DNA from 3 places in the Streptomyces brevispora genome. Region 1 is predicted to be linked to each of the others. Evidence: riboswitches for the same ligand, from Rfam matches in the RefSeq annotation. Region 1 holds a riboswitch; each other region holds the start of a gene.

Region 1 (6,349 bases):
CCATGTTGCGGAATCTAGCCCGATCCCGAACCGTCCAAACGTGCGTCCGGCCGTGCCCCGGTCACGCCGCGCGGCGCGAGACGTACTCCTCGATCTCGCACATCGGCGGCCGCTCCTCGGTGTCCACCGGGTAGGTGTGCGGAACGAAACCGTGCTCGCCGCGCTCGAACTGGGTCAGCGAGGGGCGGACCAGATGCCCCCGGGAGAGCCGCAGCTGAGCGGTCCGGTAGATGGCCGCCGCCATCCGGCCGAGCGCCTGGCCGTCCTGATGGCGGTGCTTCCGGACGCCGACGTCGACCTGTCCGAGCGCGTCCAGGCCGACCGTGTGCAGGGCGTCGACGAGCAGCCCCAGCTCCACTCCGTAGCCGACCGGGAACGGCAGCCGTTCGAGCAGCGAGCGGCGCACGGCGTACTCGCCGCCCAGCGGCTGGACGAATCCGGCCAGCCGCGGCCAGTGCAGATTGAGCAGCGGCCGCGCCACCAGTTCGGTGACCCGGCCGCCCTGGCCTGCGGTGTCCCCGAAGGGGCGGTCGTACATCGCCTTGACGAACTGCACCGACGGGTCGGTCAGCAGCGGGCCGACGATGCCGGAGACGAAGTCGGCCGAGAAGTCCTTGAGGTCAGCGTCGATGAAGCAGACGATGTCACCGCCGGTCACCAGGAGTGACCGCCAGAGCACCTCGCCCTTGCCGGGGACGGCCGGGAGGCGGGGCAGGATCGCGTCCCGGTGGATCACCCGGGCGCCCGCCCGGCGGGCGATCTCGGCGGTGGCGTCCGTGGAGCCGGAGTCGATCACCACGAGTTCGTCGACCAGCCGGACCTTCTCCATGAGCTCGCGCCGGATCGTTCCGACGATGTCACCGACCGTCGCCGCCTCGTTGAGCGCGGGCAGTACGACACTCACGCTCCCGCGGTGCGGGTCGCCGTCCCTGGCCGCCAGGAGCTGTTCCAGCGGGCGGTCGGCGGCTGACCAGGAACGCCTGGTCAGCCAGCCTTCGACCTCTTCCAGCACGGTCGATACTCCCTGTATGTGATCCATCTCGCGGTTCGGACGTCCATCTCAACAGTCCGATGCTTCGGTTACAGTCTTGAACAACGCAGATGGCCCTGGCATGCCGGGGTCCTTCCGCCCATAAACGCCTGGACCATTGGTCCAGTGCCATAGCGCTCATCCAGAGGGACAGAGGGAACGGCCCGTTGAAGTCCCGGCAACCCTCCCGCCGACCGCGAGGTCAGGTGGGGAAGGTGCCAATTCCGTCTTGTGGCGAAATGCGTCACGAGGAAGATGAGGAGAAAGGGCCTCGCCATCATGGCTGTTGAGACTGTTGCAGCAAACACCGAATCTTCTGTGGACCTTGGTCCCGCCGCGGCGCTTTCCTGCCGCGAATGCGGAGAGCGATTCGAGCTCGGTCCCCTTTTCGCCTGTGCGACCTGTTTCGGGCCGCTCGAAGTGGCGTACGACCTGCCGAGCGGCTCCCCGGACGAGCTGAAGAAGCGCATCGAGGCCGGCCCCGACAACATCTGGCGCTACGCGCCGCTGCTGCCGGTCCCCGCCGATGTCGCGGACAAGCCCAACATCAACCCCGGCTTCACCAAGCTGGTCAAGGCCGACAACCTCGCCCGTGAACTGGGTGTCACCGGCGGCCTGTACGTCAAGGACGACTCGGGCAACCCGACGCACTCCTTCAAGGACCGTGTCGTCGCGATCGCCGTCGAGGCCGCCCGCGCCTTCGGTTTCACCACGCTCTCCTGCTCCTCCACCGGCAACCTCGCCGGTGCGGTGGGCGCCGCCGCCGCCCGCGCCGGCCTGCGGTCCTGTGTGTTCATCCCGCACGACCTGGAGCAGGGCAAGGTCGTCATGGCCGCGGTGTACGGCGGTGAGCTGGTCGGCATCGAGGGCAACTACGACGACGTCAACCGCTTCTGCTCGGAGCTCATCGGCGACCCGCTCGGCGAGGGCTGGGGCTTCGTCAACGTCAACCTGCGCCCGTACTACGGCGAGGGCTCCAAGACGCTCGCGTACGAGATCTGCGAGCAGCTCGGCTGGCGGCTGCCCGACCAGATCGTCATCCCGGTCGCGTCCGGCTCGCAGCTCACGAAGGTCGACAAGGGCCTCCAGGAGCTGATCAAGCTCGGCCTGGTCGAGGACAAGCCGTACAAGATCTTCGGAGCCCAGGCGGAGGGCTGCTCCCCGGTCTCCGTCGCCTTCAAGGCCGGTCACGACGTGGTGCGCCCGCAGAAGCCGAACACGATCGCCAAGTCCCTGGCGATCGGCAACCCGGCCGACGGCCCGTACGTCCTGGACATCGCCCGCCGCACCGGCGGCGCCGTCGAGGACGTCAACGACGAGCAGGTCGTCGACGCGATCAAGCTCCTGGCGCGTACCGAGGGCATCTTCGCCGAGACCGCGGGCGGGGTGACGGTCGGTGTGACGCGGAAGCTGATCGAGGCCGGTCTGCTCGACCCGTCGCTCACCACCGTCGTCCTGAACACGGGTGACGGCCTCAAGACGCTGGACGCGGTGGCCGCCACCTCGCAGGCGACGGCGACGATCCGCCCGAGCCTGGACGCCTTCCGCGCCGCCGGCCTCGGCAACAGCTGACCCACCCGAGACTCCAGGAAGGGCACCCACCATGAGCGTCAAGGTCCGTATCCCCACCATCCTCCGCACCTACACGGGCGGCCAGGCCGAGGTCCCGGCCGAGGGCGCGACCCTCTCCCAGGTCATCGCGTCCCTGGAGGACAACCACCCGGGCATCGCCGCCCGCGTCCTGGACGACCAGGGCAAGCTGCGCCGCTTCGTGAACGTGTACGTCAACGACGACGACGTGCGCTTCGAGGGCGGCCTGGAAGCGGTCACCCCGGACGGCGCCGGCATCTCGATCATCCCGGCCGTCGCCGGCGGCTGCTGACCCCCAGGGACCCGGGCGGTCCCACATCACCGCGTCACCGGATTGCCCCCTCCGCGAAAGAAGCGGAGGGGGCAATTCCGAATGATTGAGCGCGGTACAGTGTGGGAAGTCCCCTCCGCTGCCCGTGCCGCCCGCATATGAGAATGCGCCTCGCCACGACAAGATGCAGCCAAAGTGCCCGATCTCCTTGCGCCATAAGTCGCCTTTGCCTGGCCCGACTTGCCCCGGAATCCTACGAGTTCCTCATGTTCGGGCGATCGGTGCTGCCCAGAATTCTCGTCCGATTGACCTGTTGCAGAGGGCAGTTGGGCAGATACATTCGGCCGCGGTCAACGCGTTCCGGCGCACACGCTCTCTCCTGTCGGAGGGTGAGTTCTGACCCGGGACCGCGAAGTGCGGTCCTGTGCAAGGGCCAGTAATAGGGGAGTTGGGCATGGCTCAGGGCACCGTCAAGTGGTTCAACGCGGAGAAGGGGTACGGCTTCATCGCGGTCGACGGTGGTGCGGATGTTTTCGTCCACTACAGCGCGATCCAGATGGACGGATACCGCACCCTCGAAGAGGGTCAGCGAGTTGAATTCGAGATCTCGCAGGGCCAGAAGGGGCCGCAGGCGGACATGGTCAAGCTCGCTGTCGGCTGAGCTCGGCACGGTTGGCCAACGACGCTACTCACGCACGGAGGGTCCGTACCCCTGGGGTACGGGCCCTCCGTGCGTCCGGACTCCTTCGCCCCCTGGACGGTTGTCCGGTTGTCCACACTCCGGAGGGGGACGCTTGCACTCTCGGGGGTCGAGTGCTAATCATTGGGCTTAGCACTCTCCGGGTGAGAGTGACAGAAACTTGGACCGGGCCGGTGAGGCCCGCAGGTCTGTCGGGGCAAGGAACCGGCAGGCGGCAGGCCGTCCGTCGCGGGCGCCACTCGGTCCGGAGAAATCCACCCCTGTCCGGGAGGACCACTTCATATGGCCAAGATCATCGCGTTCGACGAGGAGGCCCGGCGCGGTCTTGAGCGCGGCATGAACCAGCTCGCCGACGCCGTCAAGGTCACCCTCGGCCCCAAGGGCCGCAACGTCGTCCTTGAGAAGAAGTGGGGCGCCCCCACGATCACCAACGATGGTGTTTCCATCGCCAAGGAGATCGAGCTGGAGGACCCGTACGAGAAGATCGGTGCGGAGCTGGTCAAGGAGGTCGCCAAGAAGACGGACGACGTCGCCGGCGACGGTACGACCACCGCCACCGTTCTCGCTCAGGCGCTCGTCCGCGAGGGCCTGCGCAACGTGGCCGCGGGTGCGAACCCGATGGCTCTCAAGCGGGGCATCGAGAAGGCCGTCGAGGCCGTCTCCGCCGCCCTCCTGGAGCAGGCCAAGGACGTGGAGACCAAGGAGCAGATCGCTTCGACCGCCTCCATCTCCGCCGCTGACACCCAGATCGGCGAGCTCATCGCCGAGGCCATGGACAAGGTCGGCAAGGAAGGCGTCATCACCGTCGAGGAGTCCCAGACCTTCGGTCTGGAGCTCGAGCTCACCGAGGGTATGCGCTTCGACAAGGGCTACATCTCGGCGTACTTCGCCACGGACATGGAGCGCATGGAGTCGTCCCTGGACGACCCGTACATCCTGATCGTGAACTCGAAGATCAGCAACGTGAAGGACCTCCTTCCGCTGCTGGAGAAGGTCATGCAGTCCGGCAAGCCGCTGCTGATCATCGCCGAGGACGTCGAGGGCGAGGCCCTGTCGACCCTGGTCGTCAACAAGATCCGTGGCACCTTCAAGTCCGTCGCCGTCAAGGCTCCGGGCTTCGGTGACCGCCGCAAGGCCATGCTCGGCGACATCGCCATCCTCACCGGTGGCACCGTCATCTCCGAGGAGGTCGGCCTCAAGCTGGAGAACGCCGGTCTCGACCTGCTCGGCCGCGCCCGCAAGGTCGTCATCACCAAGGACGAGACGACGATCGTCGACGGCGCCGGTGACAGCGACCAGGTTCAGGGTCGCGTCAACCAGATCCGTGCCGAGATCGAGAACTCCGACTCGGACTACGACCGCGAGAAGCTCCAGGAGCGCCTCGCGAAGCTGGCCGGCGGCGTGGCCGTCATCAAGGCCGGTGCCGCGACCGAGGTCGAGCTCAAGGAGCGCAAGCACCGCATCGAGGACGCGGTGCGCAACGCCAAGGCCGCCGTCGAGGAGGGCATCGTCGCCGGTGGTGGCGTGGCTCTGCTCCAGGCCTCGGCCGTCTTCGAGAAGCTGGACCTCTCGGGTGACGAGGCGACCGGCGCCAACGCCGTCAAGCTGGCGCTGGAGGCCCCGCTCAAGCAGATCGCCGTCAACGGTGGTCTCGAGGGTGGAGTCGTCGTCGAGAAGGTGCGCAACCTGCCGATCGGTCACGGCCTCAACGCCGCGACCGGCGAGTACGTCGACATGATCGCCGAGGGCATTCTCGACCCGGCGAAGGTCACGCGCTCCGCCCTGCAGAACGCCGCGTCCATCGCCGCGCTCTTCCTCACCACCGAGGCCGTCATCGCCGACAAGCCGGAGAAGGCCGCTGCCGGCGGCGCTCCGGGCGGCATGCCGGGCGGTGACATGGACTTCTGATCCTGACGGATCGGTAGTTCCTGCACAGCCTTAGCTGTAGCTGTACGACGTCGGCCCCCGGGGAGTGATCCCCGGGGGCCGACGTCGTGCGTGCACCCCTCGTACGGGATCCACCTCTGCCGCCACCCCCGCGGTGACCCGGGCCGCCCTCGATCCGGCGCTCGTGGCCGGCCGGGGCGCGGATGTGGCCTTCGTCGAGCAGGAGGCCGAGAACGCCACGACCAACGGCACGGTCATCGGCCCCGGCCGCGCCGCGTACACGCTGCCCGCCGAGGCGTCCGGCCGTAAGGCGGTCAGCCTGGAGCCGGGCGAGCACGTCGAGTTCACGCTGCCGCGCGCGGCGAACGCGATCACCGTGCGGTACAGCATCCCGGACGCCCCGAACGGCGGCGGGATCACCGCACCGCTCGATGTCGCGGTGAACGGCAAGAAGCGCTCCACGATGACGCTGACCTCGCAGTACGCGTGGCTGTACAACCAGTACCCGTTCTCCAACGACCCGTCCGCGGGGCTGCTCCACCCCGACTGGTGGATCACCGAGTGCTCCTGCGTGCCCAGCGAGACGACCCCGGCCCCGGTCATCGCGAAGCCGTACCGGCCCAGCCACTTCTACGACGAGCAGCGCCTCCTGCTGGGCCGTACGTACCGTGCGGGCGACACCGTACGGCTCACCGTCCCGGCCGGCAGCCGGGCCGCGTGGACGGCCATCGACCTGCTGGACTCGGAGCTGGTCGGCCTCCCGCGCGTCGAGCTGCTCGCCGCCAACGTCCGCGCGTTCGGGGCCGATCCGACCGGTCGGCGCGACTCGGCGACCGCGATCGACAAGGCCATCGCGGTCGCCCGGCGCACC
Region 2 (6,349 bases), 2.5 Mb from region 1:
TCCGGTCACGCTGCCCAGCGGAATGCCGGTCTGGCACCAGAAGGGCATCTTCGGCAAGGAGGTACTGCCGTTCCGGCCGCCGACCGACGATCTCGGGCTGCAGTTCCTCCAGGACCTGAACCACGACTGGTCAGGCGGCCATTGGGCGTTCAACAAGGGCGCGTACGACCAGTGGGTGCCCGCCAAGACCGCTACGACGATGGCTCACCTCACCCGTGAGGACATCCCGTTCCACTACGCGCTCGCGGACGCGTTCACCGTCTGCGACGCGTACCACTGCTCGTTCCTCGGCTCGACCGACCCGAACCGCTACTACCTGTGGAGCGGGTACACCGGCAACGACGGGACCGGTGGCGGACCCGTGCTGGGCAACGACGAGGCGGGGTACGGCTGGACGACCTACCCCGAGCGGCTGGAGAAGGCCGGGGTGTCGTGGAAGATCTACCAGGACATCGGCGACGGGCTCGACGCCGCCGGTTCCTGGGGGTGGATCAACGATGCCTATCGCGGAACGTACGGCGACAACTCGCTTCTCTATTTCAACAGTTACCGCAATGCCAAGCCCGGCGAACCCCTCTTCGACAAGGCTCGCACCGGCACCGACGTCAAGAACGGTGACGGGCTCCTCGACGACCTGAAGGCCGATGTCCGGGCCGGGACGCTCCCGAAGATCTCGTGGATCGTCGCTCCGGAGGCCTACAGCGAGCACCCCAACTGGCCCGCGAATTACGGTGCCTGGTACATCTCGCAGGTGCTGGACGCCCTGACCTCCGATCCCGAGGTGTGGGGCCGGACCGCCCTCTTCATCACCTACGACGAGAACGACGGCTTCTTCGACCACGTCGTGCCGCCGTTCGTGCCGTCCGGGGCCGCGCAGGGGCTGTCCACCGTGGACACCTCCGCCGACCACTTCCCCGGCGACATCCGGTACCTGGCCGGGCCGTACGGGCTCGGCCAGCGCGTGCCCATGACGGTCGTGTCCCCGTGGAGCACCGGTGGGTTCTCGTGTTCGGAGGTCTTCGACCACACCTCCGTCATCCGGTTCATGGAGCAGCGCTTCGGTGTGCACGAGCCCAACATCTCGCCCTGGCGGCGGGCCGTCTGCGGTGATCTCACCTCCGCCTTCGACTTCCGCAGTACGCACACCGCACCGGTCTCGTTGCCCTCCACGGACGGGTACGCACCGCCCGACGGCGGCCGGCACCCCGACTACGTACCGATACCGCCGGCCTCCGGCAGTGTGCCGACGCAGGAGCCGGGCTCGCGGCCCACCCGGCCACTGCGGTACGCGCCCCTCGTGGACGGGGCCGCCGACCCTGCCTCCGGGAAGTTCCAGCTCACCTTCAGCGGCGGCGCCGCGGCGGGCGCGCAGTTCCTGGTGATGTCCGCGAACCGCACGGACGGGCCCTGGACCTACACCACCGAGGCGGGCAAGTCGCTCTCCGACAAGTGGAACACGGCCTACTCCAAGCAGGTGACCGACCTCACCGTGCACGGTCCGAACGGATTCCTGCGCGCCTTCCGAGGGCCCGGCAAGACGGCAGGGCCCGAGGTGACGGCGCGTCACAACCCCGCGAACGGGGCGCTCGAACTGGCGCTCACCCATGCCGGTGCGGGGACCGTCCAGCTGACCGTGCGCAACGCGGGCGCCTACGGGGGCGAGGTGCAGACATTCGCGGTGCGTGCCGGCGCGACCGTGAAGCACACCGTTGACCTGCGGAGAAGCAACCGCTGGTACGACATCACGGTGGTCGCGGACGCGGACGCCACGTTCCTCCGGAGGTTCGCCGGACACGTCGAGACGGGCGAGCCCGGTACGAGTGACCCGGGCTTCGTCACCGGCTGATCGGGGCGGCGCTCGGAGCAGGGGGTGCGTGGGGGCCGGTCAGGCCCCCACGCACCCCGGTGCGTTAGGGTTTTCGTCGGGTCATGAGTTCCAGCGCGCAGCCCCGGCCGGCTGGACGGCACCCCGCTCCGCTGCGGGTGCTCCGGGTGACGACCTGCCCCGTGCGCGAGGTGCGGGGAACAGCGGACCGGGGTGCAGAGCGCTCGGGGTCCATCGGCCCCGGAAGGCGGGACTCACCATGCTGCGTCATCTCACCGAGAACGGCTCCGTGCGGAGCGACGGCTGCGCCCGGTACGCCGCAGGCCATCAGGTGCACTGGATCCATGCCAAGAAGTGCCGTCAGGAGCCCGGTCAGGCCGTCGAGATCCTGCTGACCGCCGGTGATGTCCGGGACGACGGGTGGGTCGAACTGCGTGCCGCGTTCGACTACGCGGGTGACCTTCCAGGGGTGTGGACGCACGCTCCGGACGTGCTCCGGAAGACGCTCGCCGGTCACCGAGGACATGTGTACTGGCTGTCTCGGTGGCATGCGCTGAAGCTCGTCGACGGCGAGGGCCGGGTCACCGTGCTTGTCAACGTCGCCTTCGACGGCGCGGAGTTGTGCGGTGTCACGGGGGCAGGGCAGCCGTAGGCAGGGCACGAACCCGGGCGGCAGGCGCGGCGGCGGCGGTTGCGGCGGACCGGGCCGGTCGGGGCCGTACTTCGGGATGTTGGCCAATTGAACTGAGATGTCGGCCTGTTGCTTCACTTGGTTTACATATTTGATCGCCGTTGACCGCCGTGGCGTCACTTAAACTCCTTATAGTGACCGTGCGTTGATCATCTGATCGTGACGCGTGAAGTTCCGCCACAGGAGTCAGCAAGATGACGCGCCCACCCTCCGCAGCGCCCTCACCCGTCCCGCCCCCTTCGCCGTGCCCCGCGCACACGGGGCGGGCGGCGGTGCCGCTCAGCGGGCCCTCGTTCCAGACCGAACCGCAGGCCGTCTATCGCGCCATGCGACGTGATCACGGGCCGGTCGTCCCCGTGGAGCTGCTGGGAGGGTTCCCCGCCTGGCTGGTCATCGGGTACCGCGAACTGCATCACGTCACCAGTGACGGCGAGTTGTTCCCGCGTGATGTCGGCCTGTGGAACCAGTGGGAGCACATCCCCGAGGACTGGCCGCTGCTGCCCATGGTCGGGCGGCCCATGCCGTCCATCTACTTCAGCGCGGGGGCCGAGCACCGGCGGCACGTCCGGATGGTCGGACCCGCACTCGAAGGGGCAGACCCGTTCCAGATCCGCAGCCACTGCGAGCAGTTGGCCGACCGGTTGATCGACGCCGTGTGCAGCCGGGGCACCGCCGATCTCGTCGCCGACTTCTGCGAGCCTCTTCCCGTACTCGTCCTCGCGCGGCTGGTCGGATTCCCCGATGACGAAGGCGCCGACATCGCCCAGGTACTGAAGGACCTGGCCGACGGCGGTCCGGGGGCGCAGGAGGCCCACCTGCGCTTCGGGGAGCACATGCAGCGGCTGGTCGCCGCCAAGCGTGCCGAGCCCGGGGACGACGTCACCTCCCGGATGCTCGCGTTCCCCGAGGCCTTCACCGACGAGGAGTACGTGCTCGACCTCATGGCCGTCACGGCCGCCGGGCACCTCACCACCGCCGACTGGATCAGCAACTCGCTGCGACTGATGCTCACCGAGTCCGAGTTCGCCGATTCCATGGCGGGCGGCCGGCGCAGCGTGGCCGAGGCCATGAACGAGGTGCTCTGGGAGGACGCGCCGACGCAGATCCTCGCCGGACGCTGGGCCTCCCGGGACACCCAGCTCGGCGGACAGCGGATCAAGGCCGGGGACATGCTGCTGCTCGGCCTCGGCGCCGCCAACACCGATCCGCTGATCCGGCAGAACCTGTCCGGCGGCAGCGCCTCCGCCCAGGGAGGCAACGGTGCGCATCTCGCCTTCAGCCATGGCGAGTACCGGTGCCCGTTCCCCGCTCAGGAGATCGCCGAGATCATCGCCCGTACCGGTATCGAGGTGCTGCTCGACCGGTTGCCCGACCTCGAGCTCGGTGTCGCCGTCGAGGACCTCGTACGACGGCCCTCCGCGTTTCTGCGCGGGAGCACCTCGCTCCCCGTCCGGTTCACCCCCGTTCGCACGACAGGAGACCCCTCGTGAACTGCCCTCACGCCGCCGCGCACACAGCCGCCCCCGATGGTGGGACCGTCGTCATCGACCCCATGGTCCAGGACCTTGACGGCGAGACGGCGCGACTGCGCGACGCCGGGCGGCTCGCCCGGATCGAGCTGCTCGGCGTACCCGCCTGGACCATCACCCGGTACGCCGACGCCCGTCAACTCCTCGTCGACCCGCGGCTGGTGAAGGACATCGACGCCTGGGGGCTGTGGCAGAGCGGAGAGGTGACGCACGCCTGGCCGCTCATCGGGATGATCGACGCCGGGCGGTCCATGTTCACCGTGGACGGCGCCGAGCACCGGCGGCTGCGGACCAAGACCTCCCAGGCGCTCACACCCCGCCGGCTGGAGATCATCAGGCCCGACATCGAGAAGTTCACCGAGGAGCTGTTGGACGCCCTCGCCGAAGGCGGCAGGGACGGGGCGGTCGTCGACCTCAAGTCGGTGTTCGCGCAGCCGCTGCCGATGCGGGTCGTCGGCATGCTGATGGGCGTGGACCCCTCCGAGAACGCCATGCTGACCAGGCAGTACAAGGCCTTCTTCTCGATGCTCACCCCGCAGGACGAACGGCTGGCCCTGCTGGCCGAGTTGGACGTCTTCTACGCCGGGCTCGTGCGCGAGAAGACGGCTCGGCCCACCGACGACCTGACCTCCGCGCTGATCCTCGCCGACGAGGGCGGCGAGCCGCTCACCGAGGAAGAGGTGGTGGGCAACCTCAAGGCGATGGTCGCGGCCGGGCACGAGACCACCATCGGGCTCATCCTCAATGCCGTACGGGCCCTGCTGTCCCACCCGGAGCAGTTGCGGATGGTCCTCGACGGAGAGGTCTCCTGGGAGACCGTGATCGAGGAGACGCTGCGGTGGGACACCCCGACCACGCATCTGCTGATGCGGTTCGCCACTGAGGACATCCAGGTGGGTGACGAGGTCATCGCCAAGGGTGAGGGCGTGGTCATCTCGTACCGGGTGATCGGCCGGGACTTGGAGCACCACGGCGCCGACGCGGACGCGTTCGACATCACCCGCGCCACCCCCATCCGGCACATGACCTTCGGCCACGGTCCGCACATCTGCCCCGGGGCGGCGCTGTCCCGGATCGAGGCGGGGATAGCCCTGCCCGCGCTCTTCGCACGCTTCCCCGGCTTGCGGCTCGCAGTGCCGGACGGGGACCTCCGCAAGCTTCCGGTGATGACCCAGAACGACATGGAGGCCTTCCCCGTTCTGCTCGACGCCTGAATCCGGGCGGCGACCGGCCGCAGCTCACGGACGTCCGGGCAGCGGATCACCGACCGCCCGGGCGACCGGACTCCCGCGGCCTCCCGAGCCGCGAACGCACCGGTCCCACTGATGTCCCGAGCCGGCTGTCCGGCATATCGTGGAGGTGGCCGTACGGGCGGCCGCGGCAGTGGGCGGTTGCCCGTAAGAGTGAGTCGAAGCGCTTCGACTGAAGTATGGACACGCTGCGTGTGCGGGTCTAGGCTCGCACCGTCCGCGCATGTCACAGGCAGATGACAGGAAGTCGAAGCGCTTCGCCACATCTGACCGAAGCTGCCGGTGCAGGCCGGTATGCGCGCCGGCGCCCGACGTCGTCCTGTGATGGAGAGCTGAATGGTCACCCTTGCCGAGGTCGCACAGCACGCCGGAGTCTCCGCGAGCACGGTGAGCTACGTCCTCAGCGGGAAGCGGTCCATCTCGGTACCCACCCGGGAGCGGGTGGAAGAGAGCATCAAGCAGCTCGGCTACCACCCGAACGCGGGCGCGCGGGCGCTCGCCAGCAGCCGGTCGAACATCATCGCGCTCATGGTGCCCCTGCGCACCGACATGTATGTCCCCGTGATGATGGAGATCGCCATCGCGGTCGCCACCACGGCCCGCACCCACGGATACGACGTCCTGCTGCTGACCGGTGAGGAGGGCCCCGCCGCGGTGCGCCGGATCGCCGGCAGTTCGCTCGCCGACGCCATGATCCTGATGGACGTCGAACTGCACGACGAACGGCTGCCGCTGCTCCGTGAGACCGACCGCGCGGCCGTACTCATCGGACTGCCCGCCGCCACCGACGGACTCACCTGTGTGGACCTGGACTTCGAGGCGACCGGGGCGCTCTGTGTGGAACACCTCGCCGGCCTCGGGCACCGCGAGGTCGCGGTGATCGGCGAAGCGGCCGCGGTGTACGAGCGGCACACCGGATTCGCCGAGCGGACCGTCGACGGAGTGCGGGCCAAGGCGCGGGAGACCGGGGTGCGGGTCCTGCACCGGCCCTGTGAGGGCGGCTATCCGGCGATGGCCCAGACCCTGTCGCGGATATTCGACGAGCGCCCCGGCA
Region 3 (6,349 bases), 2.4 Mb from region 1:
AGGACGCGCACGACTTCCAGACGCAGATCGCCAAGGCCGCGCTGATGATCATTCGCATCGAGCCGTCCAACATCAAGGACAAGCGCGAGCGCGAGTGGGCCCACGAGGGCATCGTGGCCTTCTCGAAGATCTGCACCCACGTCGGCTGCCCGATCAGCCTGTACGAGCAGCAGACCCACCACGTGCTCTGCCCGTGCCACCAGTCAACCTTCGACCTCTCCGACGGCGCCCGCGTCATCTTCGGTCCGGCCGGTCACGCCCTCCCGCAGCTGCGGATCGGCGTGAACAGCGAGGGCAACCTCGAGGCGCTCGGTGACTTCGATGAGCCCGTCGGTCCTGCATTCTGGGAGCGCGGATGAGTACTGCGACCGATACGAAGCGCAAGGCGCCCGCCGGTGAGAAGGTGGCCGACTGGGCGGACGGCCGGCTCGGGATCTACTCCCTGGCCAAGGCCAACATGCGCAAGATCTTCCCGGACCACTGGTCCTTCATGCTCGGTGAGATCTGCCTCTACAGCTTCATCATCATCATCCTCACGGGTGTGTACCTGACGCTGTTCTTCCACCCGAGCATGAACGAGGTCGTCTACCACGGCCCGTACGAGCCCATGCAGGGCATCCAGATGTCCGAGGCGTACGCCTCGACGCTGGACATCAGCTTCGACGTCCGCGGTGGTCTGCTGGTCCGGCAGATCCACCACTGGGCCGCGCTGATCTTCCTGGCCGGCATGTTCGTGCACATGATGCGCGTCTTCTTCACGGGCGCGTTCCGCAAGCCGCGTGAGATCAACTGGCTGTTCGGCTTCCTGCTGTTCGTGCTCGGTATGTTCACCGGCTTCACCGGCTACTCGCTCCCGGACGACCTGCTCTCGGGTACGGGTGTCCGGTTCATGCAGGGCGCGATCCTGTCCATGCCGATCGTCGGCACGTACCTGTCGATGTTCCTGTACGGCGGGGAGTTCCCGGGCGGCGACATCATCGCCCGGTTCTACTCGGTCCACATCCTGCTGCTGCCCGGCATCATGATGGGGCTGCTGGTGGCGCACCTGATCCTGGTCTTCTACCACAAGCACACGCAGTTCGCGGGTCCCGGCCGGACCAACAAGAACGTCGTCGGCATGCCGCTGCTGCCGGTGTACATGGCGAAGGCCGGAGGGTTCTTCTTCCTGGTCTTCGGCGTCATCGCCGCCATCTCGGGCATCGCCTCGATCAACCCGATCTGGGCCATCGGGCCCTACCGCCCGGACCAGGTGTCCACCGGCGCGCAGCCCGACTGGTACATGGGGTTCTCCGAGGGTCTGATCCGTGTCATGCCCGGCTGGGAGATCAACCTCTGGGGTCACACGCTGGTCCTGGGCGTGCTCGTCCCGCTGATGATCTTCCCGATGGTCCTGGCCGCGATCGCGGTCTACCCGTTCATCGAGTCCTGGGTCACCGGGGACAAGCGCGAGCACCACATCCTGGACCGCCCGCGCAACGCTCCGACGCGCACCGCGTTCGGCGTGGCCTGGATCACGTGGTACTTCGTGCTGCTCGTGGGTGGTGGCAACGACCTCTGGGCCACGCACTTCCATCTGTCGATCAACGCGATCACCTGGTTCGTGCGGATCGCCTTCTTCGTCGCTCCGGTCCTCGCGTTCATCGCGACCAAGCGGATCTGCCTCGGCCTTCAGCGCCGGGACAAGGAGAAGGTGCTGCACGGGCGTGAGTCCGGGCTCATCAAGCGCCTGCCGCACGGTGAGTTCGTCGAGGTCCACGAACCGCTGTCACCCGCGCAGCTGCACACGCTCACCGCGCACGAGCAGTACGTGCCGGTCGAGATCGGCCCGTTGGTCGACGAGAACGGCGTCAAGCGCAAGGTGTCCGTGCTGCAGAAGGTGCGGGCCAAGCTCAGCCAGGGCTACTACGGCGAGAACAACCAGATCGCCAAGCCCTCCGCCGAGGAGTACAAGGAGATCACCGACGGCCACGGCCACCACTGATCACCTGAACTGATCGCCACAGCAGGAGCCCCGCCCATCCATACGATGGACGGGGCTCTTCGCTGTCCCCGGCGCTCGATAGGGTGGTCACATCCCCTTATCGGCTGTGGACCCCAGGAGCGGACCATGAACGTTGTGACCCCGGTCGGCGGCGACAGCGTGGCGGCTCGTTCCTGGCCGGGCGTGCTGACCCCGCTGCTGCGCGGTGAGGACCTGAGCGCCGACGACACCGCGTGGGCGATGGACCGCATCATGAGCGGCGAGGCGACCGACGTACAGATCGCCGGCTTCGCGGTGGCCCTGCGCGCCAAGGGCGAGACCGTCACGGAGGTCTCCGGCCTGGTCCGTGCTATGTACGAGCACGCCACCACCATTCACGTGCCCGGCCGCACGGTCGACATCGTCGGCACCGGCGGTGACATGGCCAAGACGGTCAACATCTCCACCATGTCCGCGATCGTCGTGGCGGGGACGGGCGCCAAGGTCGTCAAGCACGGCAACCGCGCCTCCTCCTCGGCCAGCGGCTCCTCGGACGTCCTGGGCAAGCTCGGCGTCAACCTGGACCTGCCCCCGCAGCGCGTCGTCGAGGTGGCCGAGGAAGCGGGCATCACCTTCTGCTTCGCGGTGAAGTTCCACCCCGCCCTGCGGTACGCGGCGAAGGCGCGGGCGGAGCTGGGTGCCCCGACCACCTTCAACATCCTCGGTCCGCTCACCAATCCGGCCCAGGTGCGTTCCCAGGCCATCGGTGTCGCCGATCTGCGGATGGCGCCGATCGTCGCGGGCGTGCTCGCCGAGCGCGGCAACTCCGCGCTGGTCTTCCGCGGCGACGACGGCCTGGACGAGCTGACCACCACCGCGACCTCCCGGGTCTGGGTGGCCCGGGACGGCGTCGTGCGTGAGCAGGCCTTCGACCCGCGCGACGTCGGCCTGGAGCTGGTGCCGGTGGACGCGCTGCGCGGCGCCGACGCCTCGTACAACGCCGATGTGGCCCGCCGGCTGCTGGCAGGCGAGACCGGCCCCGTCCGGGACGCCGTCCTGCTCAACTCGGCGGCGGCGCTCGTGGCGCTGAACCCGGGGGAGGGCACGCTCACCGAGCAGCTCGCCGCCGGTATCGCGAAGGCCGCCGAGTCCATCGACTCCGGGTCCGCGGGGCGGGCGCTGGAGAGATGGGTCAAGGCCAGCAACGCCTGAACGTACGGAGTGTCAAGCAGGGCGCAGTCCAGGTCATGGACTGCGCCTTGCGCGTTCACGCACATATGGCAGGATGCTGGTCAGGTCATGAGTGACAGCGACTACGGCCCCGGCCCGCTGTCCGGCAACCCTCCGTCCGTGGCGGGGTGCCCCGGGTGAAGACCAGGCCGTGGGCAGCGAGGTCTGCGGCAAGCGCGGACCCCTCGACGTCGTGAGACGTCCACCCGTGGGGTCCTGGTCCTCAGGGAGCCTCTGTGAGCAAGCGAATGCGATAGGGCTTTTCGGCCCTCCTCCGCACACCCTCATCTTCCTTCCGTGCTGCCGCGCATCCGCGGGCACGCGGAATTCGCCTGCCTGTTACGGGAGTTCGTCATGTCCGTCTTCACCGCTGCCGCCGACCAGTCCGTTTGTACCCCTCTGCCGGTTCTGGGCAAGGATGTGACGGTTCCGCTCGTGACCGGCGGTGAGGTCACGTACGCCGCGCTGGACTACGCCGCCAGCACTCCGGCCCTGCAGCGGGTGTGGGACGACGTCGCCGCGTACGCGCCGTACTACGGCAGCGTCCACCGGGGCGCCGGCTACCTTTCGCAGCTCTCCACGGACCTCTTCGAGAGCAGCCGCGTCACCGTCGCGGAGTTCCTCGGCTGCCGCGCCGGCGATCAGGTGATCTTCACCCGGTCGACCACCGACTCACTCAACCTGCTGGCCGCCGCGCTCCCCGCCGACTGCCAGGTGTTCGTCTTCGAGACCGAGCACCACGCGTCGCTGCTGCCCTGGCGCGATGCCCGGGTGACCTACCTGAACGCCCCGCGCACCCCCGCCCAGGCCGTCGCCACGCTGGAGCGGGCACTCGCCGACCGCGATCCCCACGGCCCCGCGCTGGTCTGCGTCACCGGCGCCTCCAACGTCACCGGTGAGCTGTGGCCGGTCAAGGAACTCGCCGCCGCCGCGCACGCCCACGGTGCGCGGATCGTGCTGGACGCCGCGCAGCTGGCCCCGCACCACCCCGTCGACATCGCCGAGCTGGACGTCGACTGGGTCGCCTTCTCCGGACACAAGCTGTACGCGCCGTTCGGCTCGGGCGTCCTGGCCGGCCGCTCCGACTGGCTGCGCGACGCCGAGCCCTACCTGGCCGGTGGCGGCGCCTCCCGCAAGGTCGCCCGTCGCGCCGACGGCGCGGTGGACGTCGAGTGGCACACCACCGCCGCCCGCCACGAGGCCGGTTCCCCCAACGTCATCGGGGTCTACTCCATCGCCTCCGCCTGCAGGGCGCTCACCGAGGCCGGGTTCGAGGGCCTGGTCGCCCGGGAGCAGCAGCTGGTCTCCGCGGTCCGTGCCGGACTCGCCGAGGTCCCCGAGGTCAGGGTGCTCTCGCTGTTCGGCGACGACGCCCCGAGGGTCGGCGTCATCTCCTTCGTCGTGGAGGGCTGGAACAGCTCGCACTTCGCCGCGGCGCTCTCCGCCGAGTACGGCATCGGAGTGCGTGACGGACTGTTCTGCGCCCACCCGCTGGTGCGCACCCTGCTCGGCAGCGACCCGCAGGAGGCCGGCGAGTGCGGTGCGCCGGAGGCCGAGCCGGGCGAGCGGTCGCTCAACGCGATCCGGGTCAGTTTCGGTGCCGGTACGCCGGACGAGCACATCGAGCGCTTCGTCCGGGCGGTCAAGGAACTGGTGAGTCAGGGCGCCCAGTGGAAGTACCGCACCGAGGAAGGCCGTTGCGTCCCGGACCGGGGCACGGCTCAGGTCTGAGCGGCGCAAAACGCGTTCGGCCGGGTACGGACAGCTGTCCGTACCCGGCCGAACGCGTTTGCCTAGGCGTCCAGACCGATGGCGAAGGCCGCCTCCAGGTCATGCTGCGAGTACGTACGGAACGCCACGTGGGTGTCGGTCCCCTCGACGCCGGGGATCTTGCTGATCCGGCCGGGGATGACGTCGGCGAGATCGTCGTGCTTGGCCACCCGGACCATGGCGATCAGGTCGTACGTACCGGTGACCGAGAAGACCTCGCTGACGCTGTCCAGCGCCGCGACGGCCTCGGCGATCTCGGGAATCCGGTCCACGCTGGTTTTGATGAGCACGATCGCGGTGATCACGGCTGGCTTTCTCCCTCGGTGGCCGTGGCTGGAGATCTCACTCTAGCCCCACGCCGGTAGCGCCCCCAGGCGTAGAGGAAGCCGATGGCGAAGCCGACCACATGGGCGAGATAGGCCACGCCGGGGCCGCTTCCGGCAGCCTTGGCGGCCAGCCACTGCAGCACGAACCAGAAGATCAGCACGACCCAGGCGGGAAAGCGCAGCGGCAGGAAGAGCAGGAACGGGAACACGCTGGTGACCCGGGCCCTGGGGAAGAGGTAGAGGAAGGCCCCCAGGACCGCCGAGATCGCCCCCGACGCACCGACGAGCGTCTCGTCGGACGTGGCGTGCGCGGCCGCGTAGGCGAGCAGGGCGAGGTAGCCGCAGCCGAGGTAGAAGAGCGCGAACTCGGTGTGGCCCATACGCTCCTCGGCCATCGCCCCGAACACGTACAGGAACAGTATGTTGCCGAGCAGATGCAGCCAGCTGCCGTGTACGAAGAGCGCGGTGAGCGGGGTCAGCAGGGCGTGCGTGGAGCCGTTCCACAGATCGCTCGGGATCACGCCCCAGCGCTCGAAGTACCCGGCCTGGGCCGACAGCAGGGCGTCCGCGCTGCCGTACACCGGGTTGAGCCCGGAGAGCGGGCTGATCGCGAAGACCACGCAGCACAGGGCGATGAGGGCGTAGGTCACCGGCGGCCCGCCCGAGGTGGCCGCCCGCAGGAGTCTGCCGGCCGCAGCCCGCCGATCGATCATGAACAGAGCATGACTCAAGCGGAGGGAACGGGACAGAGCGCCTCGCCGTGCCGGTGGTATGCGGGGAGGCCGTAGGGTTACGGCAGGACATCCGCAGTTCGACGGCGCACCGCGTGATCCTTATGTGGCAGCACGAGGCTCGACGAAAGAGGACGCAACGATGACGACGGTTCCCCAGCCGACCGACGCGACCCGCTGGCGCTGCACGCTCTGCGGAAACCTCACGCGTTTCGACGTGACGCGCTCCTCCAAGGTCGTCGAATACGTTCATCTCGACCTGGCAGGGGAGTCGAGCGTCGAGGAACGCGAGGTGGTCAGTGAGACCATCGAGTCCGTGCGTTGCCGTTGGT

What was found. Region 1 has a riboswitch for S-adenosylmethionine ahead of thrC (threonine synthase). Riboswitches for the same ligand answer to the same signal wherever they lie in the genome.
Region 2: it holds a riboswitch for S-adenosylmethionine, as region 1 does, so the genes downstream of both, FHX80_RS27405 (hypothetical protein) here and thrC (threonine synthase) in region 1, are expected to answer to the same signal.
Region 3: it holds a riboswitch for S-adenosylmethionine, as region 1 does, so the genes downstream of both, FHX80_RS04920 (aminotransferase class V-fold PLP-dependent enzyme) here and thrC (threonine synthase) in region 1, are expected to answer to the same signal.

The regions. Positions count from the first base shown of each region.
Region 1 is NZ_VIWW01000001.1:3,488,025-3,494,373, forward strand. It holds gene FHX80_RS16250 (alpha,alpha-trehalose-phosphate synthase (UDP-forming)) at 1-4, opposite strand, end outside; gene FHX80_RS16255 (glucosyl-3-phosphoglycerate synthase) at 62-1,012, opposite strand; SAM riboswitch class I at 1,166-1,292, shown strand; gene thrC (threonine synthase) at 1,310-2,602, shown strand; gene FHX80_RS16265 (MoaD/ThiS family protein) at 2,634-2,912, shown strand; gene FHX80_RS16270 (cold-shock protein) at 3,346-3,552, shown strand; gene groL (chaperonin GroEL) at 3,874-5,499, shown strand; gene FHX80_RS16280 (glycosyl hydrolase family 28-related protein) at 5,564-6,349, shown strand, end outside.
Region 2 is NZ_VIWW01000001.1:5,951,660-5,958,008, forward strand. It holds gene FHX80_RS27400 (phosphocholine-specific phospholipase C) at 1-1,846, shown strand, start outside; SAM riboswitch class IV at 1,926-2,035, shown strand; gene FHX80_RS27405 (hypothetical protein) at 2,085-2,477, shown strand; gene FHX80_RS27410 (cytochrome P450) at 2,711-4,006, shown strand; gene FHX80_RS27415 (cytochrome P450 family protein) at 4,003-5,259, shown strand; gene FHX80_RS27420 (LacI family DNA-binding transcriptional regulator) at 5,632-6,349, shown strand, end outside.
Region 3 is NZ_VIWW01000001.1:1,051,422-1,057,770, reverse strand. It holds gene qcrA (cytochrome bc1 complex Rieske iron-sulfur subunit) at 1-359, shown strand, start outside; gene qcrB (cytochrome bc1 complex cytochrome b subunit) at 356-1,981, shown strand; gene trpD (anthranilate phosphoribosyltransferase) at 2,108-3,172, shown strand; SAM riboswitch class IV at 3,256-3,373, shown strand; gene FHX80_RS04920 (aminotransferase class V-fold PLP-dependent enzyme) at 3,545-4,921, shown strand; gene FHX80_RS04915 (Lrp/AsnC family transcriptional regulator) at 4,984-5,265, opposite strand; gene FHX80_RS04910 (rhomboid family intramembrane serine protease) at 5,262-5,999, opposite strand; gene FHX80_RS04905 (hypothetical protein) at 6,160-6,349, shown strand, end outside.